2 linked regions of the Pigmentibacter sp. JX0631 genome follow. The protein of the gene in region 1 interacts with the protein of each later gene in a pairwise test. Links are inferred from orthologs where the notes say so. Each region holds a gene or a part of one and is shown in the gene's direction. Other genes may lie near its edges.

Region 1 (4,877 bases):
TTTATAATTCCTTTCAGAAACTTTGAGCGTTCCCCTGCAACAATGTCTGGTGTTGCTTGAACTGCTTCTTTTTCCACTTCAATAACTTCACTAACAGAATCAACAATAATTGCAGCTAAAACGTTTTTATCATCGAGAACAATAATTCTGCTTCTTTCAGAAATTGGTAAATTATCAAGCCCCATTATTTTGTGAAAATTGACAATTTGTAAGATATCTCCGCGTAAATTTGCAACACCTTCAACAAAATTTGGTGCTTTTGAAACTCTTGTTACCAATGGTACTTTCACAATCTCTTTAACTCGTTCTATTTCAATTACGAATTCTTCTTCATTTAATTTAAAACCAATTAATTTATATGTTTCAATTTTAGGAGTGATTCTTTTTCTTACACCAGAAGTATCATGCTTTAATTTATATAAAGCATCTAATTTAGCACCACCACCACTTTTTCCAGAAGCTCCAGCATCAGACATACAAACAACCTTTCAACGTTATCGTGCGAGTTTTTTAACAGCACCTACAAGCTGTTCAGGATTAAAGGGTTTAACTAGCCAACCACTAGCACCCGCTTTTTTTGCCCGTTCAACTTTATCGCCACTACTTTCAGTAGTGAGCATGATAATTGGAATAAACTTAAACTGCTCAATTTTCCGGATGGCCTCAATCATTTCAAGTCCGCCCATATTTGGCATGTTCACATCAGAAATAATCATGCTGATATCTGGTGTGCCTTGTAGTTTATTAATTCCGTCTTGACCGTCTTCAGCCTCTACAACTTCGAAACCTTCCTTAGACAAGGTAAAGCCCACCTGCTGCCGAATCGTGCGAGAGTCATCAACGATGAGTATTTTCTTGGCCATTACCATCCTCCCTGTTGCAGATTCGTTATCGTCATCTTTTTTTCTGAGTTAAGAGTTTTTATTCTTAAAATTACTGTGCAAAAAGTATGGCATCTCAACAAATTTTGTTGCAAGGTATTTTTTTTACTTCGAAGGAGCTCATCACTATGGCTAATGATAAAAAAGTCCATAATTTTACTGAAAAACTTTCAAGCGAACAGAAAGCCAAGTTGAAGGGTTTAGCTCATCATATTAAACCCGTAGTCCAAGTAGGTTCCCAAGGATTTTCCGAAAATGTATTGAAAGAAATAAATTTAGCTTTGGACAAACATGAATTAATTAAAGTGCAACTACCAAGTAACAGCGATGCCTCAACCAAAAAAAACGAACAAACTGAATTGGAAAATGTGCTTCAAAATTTCTCTCATGTTATAGGAAGGATTGGAAGAAGTGTCATCCTGTATAAGGAAAAGGACCCGAAAGATGCCAAAATAGTCCTAAAAAAACTTTAAGGAGTAAAAATGAGTCCCTATTTTAAAAAAGCTGTAAGTGCAAACAACATTAGTGCTGAAAAAGCTACGGAGGCTGTTCGTATTTTGCTCCAGTATATTGGGGAAGATCCTAACAGAGAAGGTCTAAAAGAAACCCCTGATCGTTTTTGTCGAGCACTTTTAGAAATGACTGAAGGCTATTCTATTCAACCTGAAGAAATATTATCAACAACCTTTGAAACCGACTCAGATGAAATGGTATTAGTGCGCAATATTGAATTTAACTCAATGTGTGAACATCACTTACTAAGTTTTTCTGGTGTGGCTCATATTGCTTATATTCCAAGTAACGGCAGAATTGTTGGCCTCTCAAAATTAGCTCGCATAGTAGATGTCTACGCCCAAAGACTACAAGTACAAGAAAGACTTACTCAACAAGTAGCTAATGCTATTAATAAATATTTAAAACCTCAAGGGGTTGCTGTCGTATTTGAAGGACAACACAGCTGTATGTGTGTTAGAGGAGTAAAAAAACAAAGCTCCCATATGATCACAAGTGCAATGCATGGTCAATTTCGTGATTCTCTAGCTTCCCGAAATGAATTTATGTCTTTAATTCAAAAATAATATTGATATTCTTGACTTTTTTCTCTTCCATTATTAACAACAAACAAGCTTTGTTTATTAAAAGAATTCTGGAGGAAAAAATATGCTCAATCAATTTAAAAAAATATTTGTGTTCGCATCACTTAGTTCCGGATTTCAATTCAATTCTTATTCAGCAATCGTTCCTCCAGGTACAAAACTTTCTTCCGTTCAGGTATTAAACAAGGACAATTCTAGCGAACCTTCCTCATTAGATCCCTCACACTGTAGGGATAATTTGGGAGCAAATATTATTTTTGATTTATTTGAAGGTTTAGTGATTGATGATGCGAATGGAGTAATTGTACCTGCTGGTGCCATTGATTGGAAAGTTAGTGCTGATGGATTAAAATACACTTTTTATCTTAGAAAAAATGCTAAATGGTCAGATGGTTCACCCGTTACAGCTAATGACTTTGTTTATAGTTTTAGACGTTTTGTAGATCCTAAAACGGCTGCAGAAATGGCTTATCTTGCTTCTGTGATAAAAAATGCACAAAACATCAATGAGGGTAAACAAAAACCAGAAACTCTTGGTGTCAAAGCCATCGATCAGTATACCTTGGAGATAACCTTAGAAACTCCCGTAAAATATTTTTTAAGTTTACTTACTGGATCAAATTTTGTTCCACTAAAAAAAGAAATTATAGAAAAATATAAAAACAATTGGACCAATCCAAATAAAATGGTCAGTAACGGAGCTTATAAACTAACTGCATGGAACGTTGGTGAGAAAACTACATTAGAAAAAAACTCTCATTATTGGGATAGCAAAAATACAATTATAAAACAGGTTAATAATTTCGTAGTACAAGATAAAACAGCTTCACTTAGAATGTATGAAGCAGGCCAATTAGACTGGACTTATGGAGTCCCGCCCGGTATGTTTCAAAATTTAAAAATTAAATATCCTAAAGAGATGCGCAGCTATCCATCCTTAAGTGTAGGTTATTTAACTTTTAATACAACAAAACCTCCATTTGATAATAAAAAGTTAAGAGAAGCTCTTTCTATTATTATAAATCGTGAACATTTTACAAAATTTATTTCTGGGAAAAATGAAAGACCAATTTTTGATTTTCCACCATATGGAATTGCAAATTATAACCAATTTGTTCCTGCATGGGCAAATTTTTCTGAACAACAAGTCAAGGAAAAAGCTAAAAAATTATATCAAGAAGCCGGTTATTCAAAAGACAAACCTGCAGTGATAAAATTTACTTATAGCACTAACGAAACAGATAAAAAATATGCAACAGCATTAGCCTCTATTTGGAATAAAGAACTAGGTGTAAAAACAGAAATGTTTAGTGAAGAATGGAAAATTCACTTAGCTAATTTATCAAACAAAAATTTTGAAATAACACTTCAATTATGGAGTGCCGATTACAATGACGCGCAAAACTTTTTAGGTTTACTTGAAAGTAACAACGTACAAAATGTTGGTGGCTTTAAAAATGCGAAATTTGATGCAATTATGCACCAAGCTGAAAAAGAAAGTGATCAAAACAAAAGAAAAAAATTACTAGAAGAAGCAAGTAAAGTAGCTATGGATGAGTTTCCTGTTTCACCAATTTACTCTAGCACTAACAGCAGATTGATAAAAAATTATGTTCAAGGAGCAAATTTTCATAATCCGCAAGATAATTACAGAAGTAAAGAATTTTATATTGTTGAGCATGATAAAAAAAGTTAACTTAAATTGTTCCGTTATAAACAAATTCTGCTGGCCCAATTAAAAGTCTTTGTTCAGAAAATTGAGGGATAGACATTTGAGAAGAAATTTGGATTAAACCTCCTGGCATTTTTAAAGAAACAAGCTCAGTATTCTTCTCAATTTTTCCTAATTTTTCTAGAGCTATTCTTGCAGCAACACCGCCTGAACCACAACATTGAGTCAATCCAGCTCCACGCTCATAGACAACTAAACTATACTCATTGTTTGGTTTTTGCCAAAGCATTCCAATATTGGCTTTTGGAACAGAATAATTAACTACATTTTCGCGCAAAGAATTTTGTGCGAATTCTCCAAATTGAACAAATTCTTTGTTACTAAATTTGTCGAAATCTTGAGATAAAAATACCCAATGGGGGTTCGCAAGCTGCACAAAGATAGGATCAGCCTCTAATGCAATTTGTATACTATTATTTTTCGTAAATTTTGTTTCTGTAACAATTTGTTCTTTTCCCATTCCCACTTGAACATTTGCAACTTTGTTGGAATTTGAAAATTGAGCCGATTTTAAAATGGCAAAAGGTTGAGTTAGTTGGAGGAATTTGACCTCAGAAAAATTTTCAAGACATGTTGGATAAATATAATTTACGGGAAACAATATGTTTCCATTCCAGATTTCATCTTTAATTAATTTTAATCCAAGACAACGTAATGCATTCCCACAAGTTTCTGGAATGCTGCCGTCAGAATTGATAATTAGAATTTCAATTTTATTTAAAGAATTTGTATTTGATAAAAATTTATAAAAAACAATTCCATCAGCTCCAATTCCTGTATTTCTGTTACAGAAGCGAAAGGCAAAGTTTTTTAAATCTTCTAAATTACTAAATGAGGAAAGAACATCATGCGCAATAAAAATGAAATCGTTTCCTGCTCCATGATATTTTTCAAACGTAATATTTTCATGAAAACTCATATTAAATCCTAATAAGCAGAGAAACAAATATTAAAAATTTATTCGGACACTTCTATAGTAACATCACCTAAAACTTTACATTGGCAAGCCAAACGTTCATCTTCTCTTGCCGCCATAGTTTCCAGAAAGTCCTTTTCATGATCTTCCATTTTGCTTAAATTCGAAGGATTATCAACTACTTTTATCATGCAAGCACCACAAGCACCGTCACGGCATCCAAATAAAATACTTGTTTCTTCATTTTCACA
Region 2 (5,000 bases), 810 kb from region 1 along the record:
AAATGGGGCTATTTGGTCAAAGGTGTGCCGAGACACAAGGCTGAAATTATTGTTTGTGATCATAATTTTCATGGACGAACTACTACGATAGTGAGTTTTTCTAGCGAACCTCAATATAAAGATGATTTTGGTCCTTACTGCGGTGGGTTTCGTTCCATTCCTTATGGAGATGCTGAGGCGCTAGAAAAAGCGATAACTCCTAATACGGTGGGTTTTTTATTTGAACCTATTCAGGGAGAGGCAGGCATTATTGTGCCACCGGTAGGATATTTAGAAAAAATAAGCGCCATCTGTAAAAAGCATAATATTCTTTGTATAGCTGATGAAATACAAACCGGATTAGGTAGAACAGGAAAACTTTTCGCTCATTTATATGAAAATTGCCAACCAGATTTACTTATTTTAGGGAAAGCTTTAGGCGGCTCTTATTATCCAATATCTGCAGTAGTTGGTTATAATTCTGTTATGGACTTATTAAAACCAGGGGATCACGGTTCGACATTTGGTGGAAATTCTTTGGCTTGTGCCTTATCAAGGACAGCTTTAAAAATAATTCAAGAAGAAAAGTTATCAGAACGGGCTTTTGAACTAGGAAAGAAATTTCGTGAAAGTTTAGCTGATTTGCCTAAGCATGTAGTAAAAGATGTGCGTGGAAAAGGCTTATTAAATGCAATTGAAATACACCCAAATGCAGGTCATGGACGATTTTTTAGTGAACTGTTGCAGGCCAGAGGTTTGCTTGCAAAGGAAACCCACGATGTCACTATTCGTTTTGCCCCTCCGTTAGTAATGAAAGAGGACAGTTTAAACTTTGCGATAAGTGTTATTAAAGAAGTTTTTTCTAAAACTCAAAGCGAATGGCAATAGAAAGAATTTTCTTTTGCTGCGATTTGTTGACAAGAAATTCAACCCCTGTTATAAAAGGGGTTGCTTTCACAAGCTTCCGATTTTTATATGGCACAACCGGCCAAAAATCCCTTCTTTTATTTATTCCTTCAACTTTTTTCTTTGGAATCATTCAGCATGGTAGATGATAAAAACAATGATGACTTCGATAATGAGTCTCCTTCCTCTCGTAAACGGAATAATAATTCCACTTCAACTAGAAGATATATTCGCCGTACCCCAGAAGAAAGTACGCTATTTAATGAAAATTCATCTTCAACGCAAAATGAAGGTGATAATGAGGGTATTTCGACTTACACCCCTTCTAGAAGAGTATTTACAAGAAATAAAGAACCTTCAAATATGTCCTCAAATTCTTCCAACAGCTCAATGTCAAACAGTAATTCCAATTTAAGACCATCTTCTCCTTTTGGAATGAGCGCACCGCCGCCAAATAGAATGGGTTCTCCGCAAGCCTCTATGAATTCTGGAACTGCGAGTGGAATGCCGCAATCACAACAAGGCGGTCATCAAAACTCTGGACGTCCTTATTCAAATCCTTCTATGGGTATGCCTAACCGTCAAGGTTCAAATTCCATGGGTAGACGTCCTGAAAATCCACGCCCTGTGCAAACTGGTGGTGCTGATGAAAAAGAACCTGAATTTAATTCAGAAGTTCCTGTAATGAATTTAAAAGAACTGAAAGAAAAACATATTAGCGATCTTGTGCATATGGCAAAAGATATGGGTATTGATGGAGCTGCAAACTTACGAAAACAAGATCTTGTTTTTGCTCTCTTAGAAGCTCAAGCTGTGCGCAATGGGGTTGTTTATTCTGAAGGTGTTCTTGAAACTTTACCTGATGGTTTTGGTTTTTTAAGAGCCCCTGACTATAATTACCTGCCTGGGCCTGATGATATTTATGTTTCTCCGTCGCAAATTAGACGTTTTAATCTCAGAACAGGTGATACTGTTTCTGGCCAAATTCGTCCACCAAAAGATAATGAGCGTTACTTTGCTTTATTAAAAGTAGAATCAGTTAATGGAGAAACTCCAGATTTTACTGGCGAAAAAATATTGTTTGATAACTTAACAACAATTCACCCAGATTTTCGCTTTAAACTTGAAAATGATCCACAAATTTATAGCACTCGCTTAATTGATTTATTTGCCCCAATTGGAAAAGGACAACGTGCACTCATTGTTGCTCCTCCAAAAACAGGGAAAACTATTTTACTCCAAAATATTGCAAATTCTATTGCGCAAAATCATCCTGAAGCTGTTTTAATAGTGTTACTTATAGATGAGCGTCCGGAAGAAGTAACAGATATGGAACGTTCTGTGCGTGGAGAAGTTGTCAGTTCAACGTTTGATGAACCAGCTCAACGCCATGTGCAAGTTGCAGAAATGGTAATTGAAAAAGCAAAACGTCTTGTTGAGCATAAAAAAGATGTTGTTATCTTACTCGATTCCATTACGCGTCTCGCTCGTGCTTACAATAGTGTTGTACCACCAAGCGGTAAAATTCTAACAGGTGGTGTGGATGCCAATGCGTTACACAAACCAAAACGCTTTTTTGGTGCAGCGCGAAATGTGGAAGAAGGTGGAAGCCTTACTATTATTGCAACTGCTTTAATTGATACAGGCAGCCGTATGGACGAAGTTATCTTTGAAGAATTTAAAGGTACTGGTAACATGGAGCTTGTGCTTGATCGCCGTCTTGCTGAACGCCGTGTATTCCCTGCAATTGACATCAATAAAAGTGCAACTCGCCGTGAAGACTTGCTTCTTGGCAGAGAAACGCTTAATCGCCTTTGGGTTCTTCGCAAAGTATTGCACCCAATGTCGCCTATTGAATCGATGGAGTTTTTACTACAAAGACTCGAACGCTGTGAAACTAATGATGAGTTCCTAAATAGTATGAATGGTTAATTAAAGTAACCAGAGTAATTTATGTTTGGATTTTAAAAATAACTTACATAAAGAACTAATTTATAGGTTGAAAAAACAAAAGAGAATGTTGAAACTCAGCATTCTCTTTTTTTATGCTCTAAATAAAATAATAATATTCATATTTATGAGTTAAATAATATTAATAATAACATTTTTTATTTATGATCTAAAATATCGTAGCCTTCCATAGACATTTCAATTTCTTCTCTTGTTAGTAGAGCATCTCGTAATTGTTTCTTGCTGGTAAGTGGTAATTGATCTCCTCGGTGCTTTGAATTTGGTTGCGAAGAATTTCCATAAGTTAACAAAACCTTTGCCTTCATTGGTTCCGAAAACTCAACAGCTGCTATGTAACTATCTCCATGACAGGTAACGTTATGTGAAGATTTAGTATCAGGACAAGGAGTTAAAACACGGAAAATTCCATAAGGATCACCAGGGCCGCCATTGGCTGGAAAATTATAATTTGTGTTTTTAATTAACATTCTATTTAAATTTCCCCATGGGACATCTATTTTTCCAGTTGTATTTATAATTTGTTTTGTCGCTTCCTTTAATGCGGCGATGGCTTCAATAGGTGAAGCTATGCCGTTCGGTGTAGTTAATGGCAATTTTGGATCCCAGATATTTTTAAAAATTTTCGCATTTAATAAAGATTCATTGCGACTTGAATATATGTCGAACCATTTAAGAAATAAATTTGCTCCAATACTATTTTCATTTGTAGTTTTATCCCATTGCGTTAATATTTCTCCTGCTTTTATGACATCACTATCTTTTGATTTTGCAGCTAATTCAATTAAATCAGAAAGAACACGCGAAGCTAATTCTACTTCTGGATTGTATTTCCGATCAATAAGGTCACTTAAACTGGCAATTTTTTTCTGCGAAAGCAGTTTTGCTGATCTTTGATCGCGCAAAGACATTGTTTGCTCTCCAACAGTAATTCCAATTGCATAGTTACTTTTTTGAATAACATTTTTGTTTTCTGTAAAAGCAGTAAACCAGGGATCACTATTTGCATTTTGAATCCATCCATTTTCAGGATTTAACAATTTTGGACGCTCAGTATAAGAATAAAAGTTTTGCCAAATTGTTTTAGTAGTATCTCCAGGAAAAATAGTGTCGGAATCGGTGCTATATGCTTCTTTTTTAGGAACAATACCTGCATCAAAAAATAAAATATTTTCATTTTTATCGGCATAAAAAACATTGAACATGGGCAATTCCATTTGCTTTAGAGAACTTGAAAATTCGGTTAAATTTTTTGCTAAATTCATTTCCCACCATTGGGTTAAAAAATATTTTCTGGGAAATAGTTGAAAAGCTGCATATTGAACAGCATAAAACTGGTCATTTATTTGAAAAGTAGGACCATATATTGAATTTTTAATTGAAATATTTTTTTGTATAAATTGTCCATTAGTTGATTTGATTTTTAAAGTTACAGTTTTAGTGTCAAACTTTTTAATTTCATTATCTACTACATAATTTTCGTCCGAAGCATCTTTTTTTAATTGAAAAACATCGCAGCCTTTAATTGTATTAACTGTATGAGTCCATGCAAGATTTTTGTTAAATGCAATTGCTAAAATGGGAAAGCCCATTAAAGTTACACCATAATTATCAATGTCCGGAGTTTTTATATGTGCTTCATAAAAAACCTGTTCAGCAGCTGAAGAATCTAAACTATTGTCATAAAACCAAGATAAATGTGGATTAGCAAGGAGCATGGTATTTTTAGTTGAAGTAAATTGTGGAGAAATAAGCCAAGCATTTGAACCTTGTTTCTTTTGCTTTTGTGCAGTTTGGCCAAATAAAATTTTACTGCACTGACTTGTGTTAGCAAGTAAAAAATGACTCATTGTTTGAATACTTAATCCTAGAATATCTTTTTCTTTAATCGGTAAAATATCTTTGGCTTCTGGGAATAATTCGGAGCTGTTTTTTTGTGCATAATCATTTAAGCCAGTTACAAATGCTGTTAAAAGGGTTTTAAATTCAGGTGTTTGATCGGCATACCAATTTTCAGCCAGAACAGGGATTCCTAGCTGATGAGTTAGTACATCTTTTTGTTCGTAATTTTCTCCAAAATATTCTGTAAGTTTCCCTCGCTGCTGGGCAAAAAGTTTAAGCAGTTGGTTGCCATGACTATGCATTTG

What was found. Proteins that work in one complex are often made in the same cells at the same time.
Region 2: the proteins of QEJ31_RS00415 (region 1) and rho interact in binary tests that used the Escherichia coli proteins (3 or more experiments, as listed by UniProt). The link is inferred for Pigmentibacter sp. JX0631 from one-to-one orthologs.

The regions. Positions count from the first base shown.
Region 1 is NZ_CP123622.1:112,999-117,875, forward strand. The notes cover bases 1-2,681. They hold QEJ31_RS00415 (YhbY family RNA-binding protein), read left to right. Parts: upstream 1-1,009; coding sequence 1,010-1,354; downstream 1,355-2,681. Other genes in these bases: QEJ31_RS00405 (chemotaxis protein CheW), read right to left, coding at 1-476; QEJ31_RS00410 (response regulator), read right to left, coding at 495-863; folE (GTP cyclohydrolase I FolE), read left to right, coding at 1,364-1,960; QEJ31_RS00425 (peptide ABC transporter substrate-binding protein), read left to right, coding at 2,043-2,681. In the rest of the region: more of QEJ31_RS00425, read left to right, coding at 2,682-3,674; dapF (diaminopimelate epimerase), read right to left, coding at 3,676-4,629; QEJ31_RS00435 (2Fe-2S iron-sulfur cluster-binding protein), read right to left, coding at 4,668-4,877.
Region 2 is NZ_CP123622.1:925,411-930,410, reverse strand. The notes cover bases 822-3,693. They hold rho (transcription termination factor Rho), read left to right. Parts: upstream 822-1,569; coding sequence 1,570-2,817; downstream 2,818-3,693. Other genes in these bases: QEJ31_RS04010 (penicillin acylase family protein), read right to left, coding at 2,994-3,693; rocD (ornithine--oxo-acid transaminase), read left to right, coding at 822-867. In the rest of the region: more of rocD, read left to right, coding at 1-821; more of QEJ31_RS04010, read right to left, coding at 3,694-5,000. UniProt on the Escherichia coli protein: Facilitates transcription termination by a mechanism that involves Rho binding to the nascent RNA, activation of Rho's RNA-dependent ATPase activity, and release of the mRNA from the DNA template.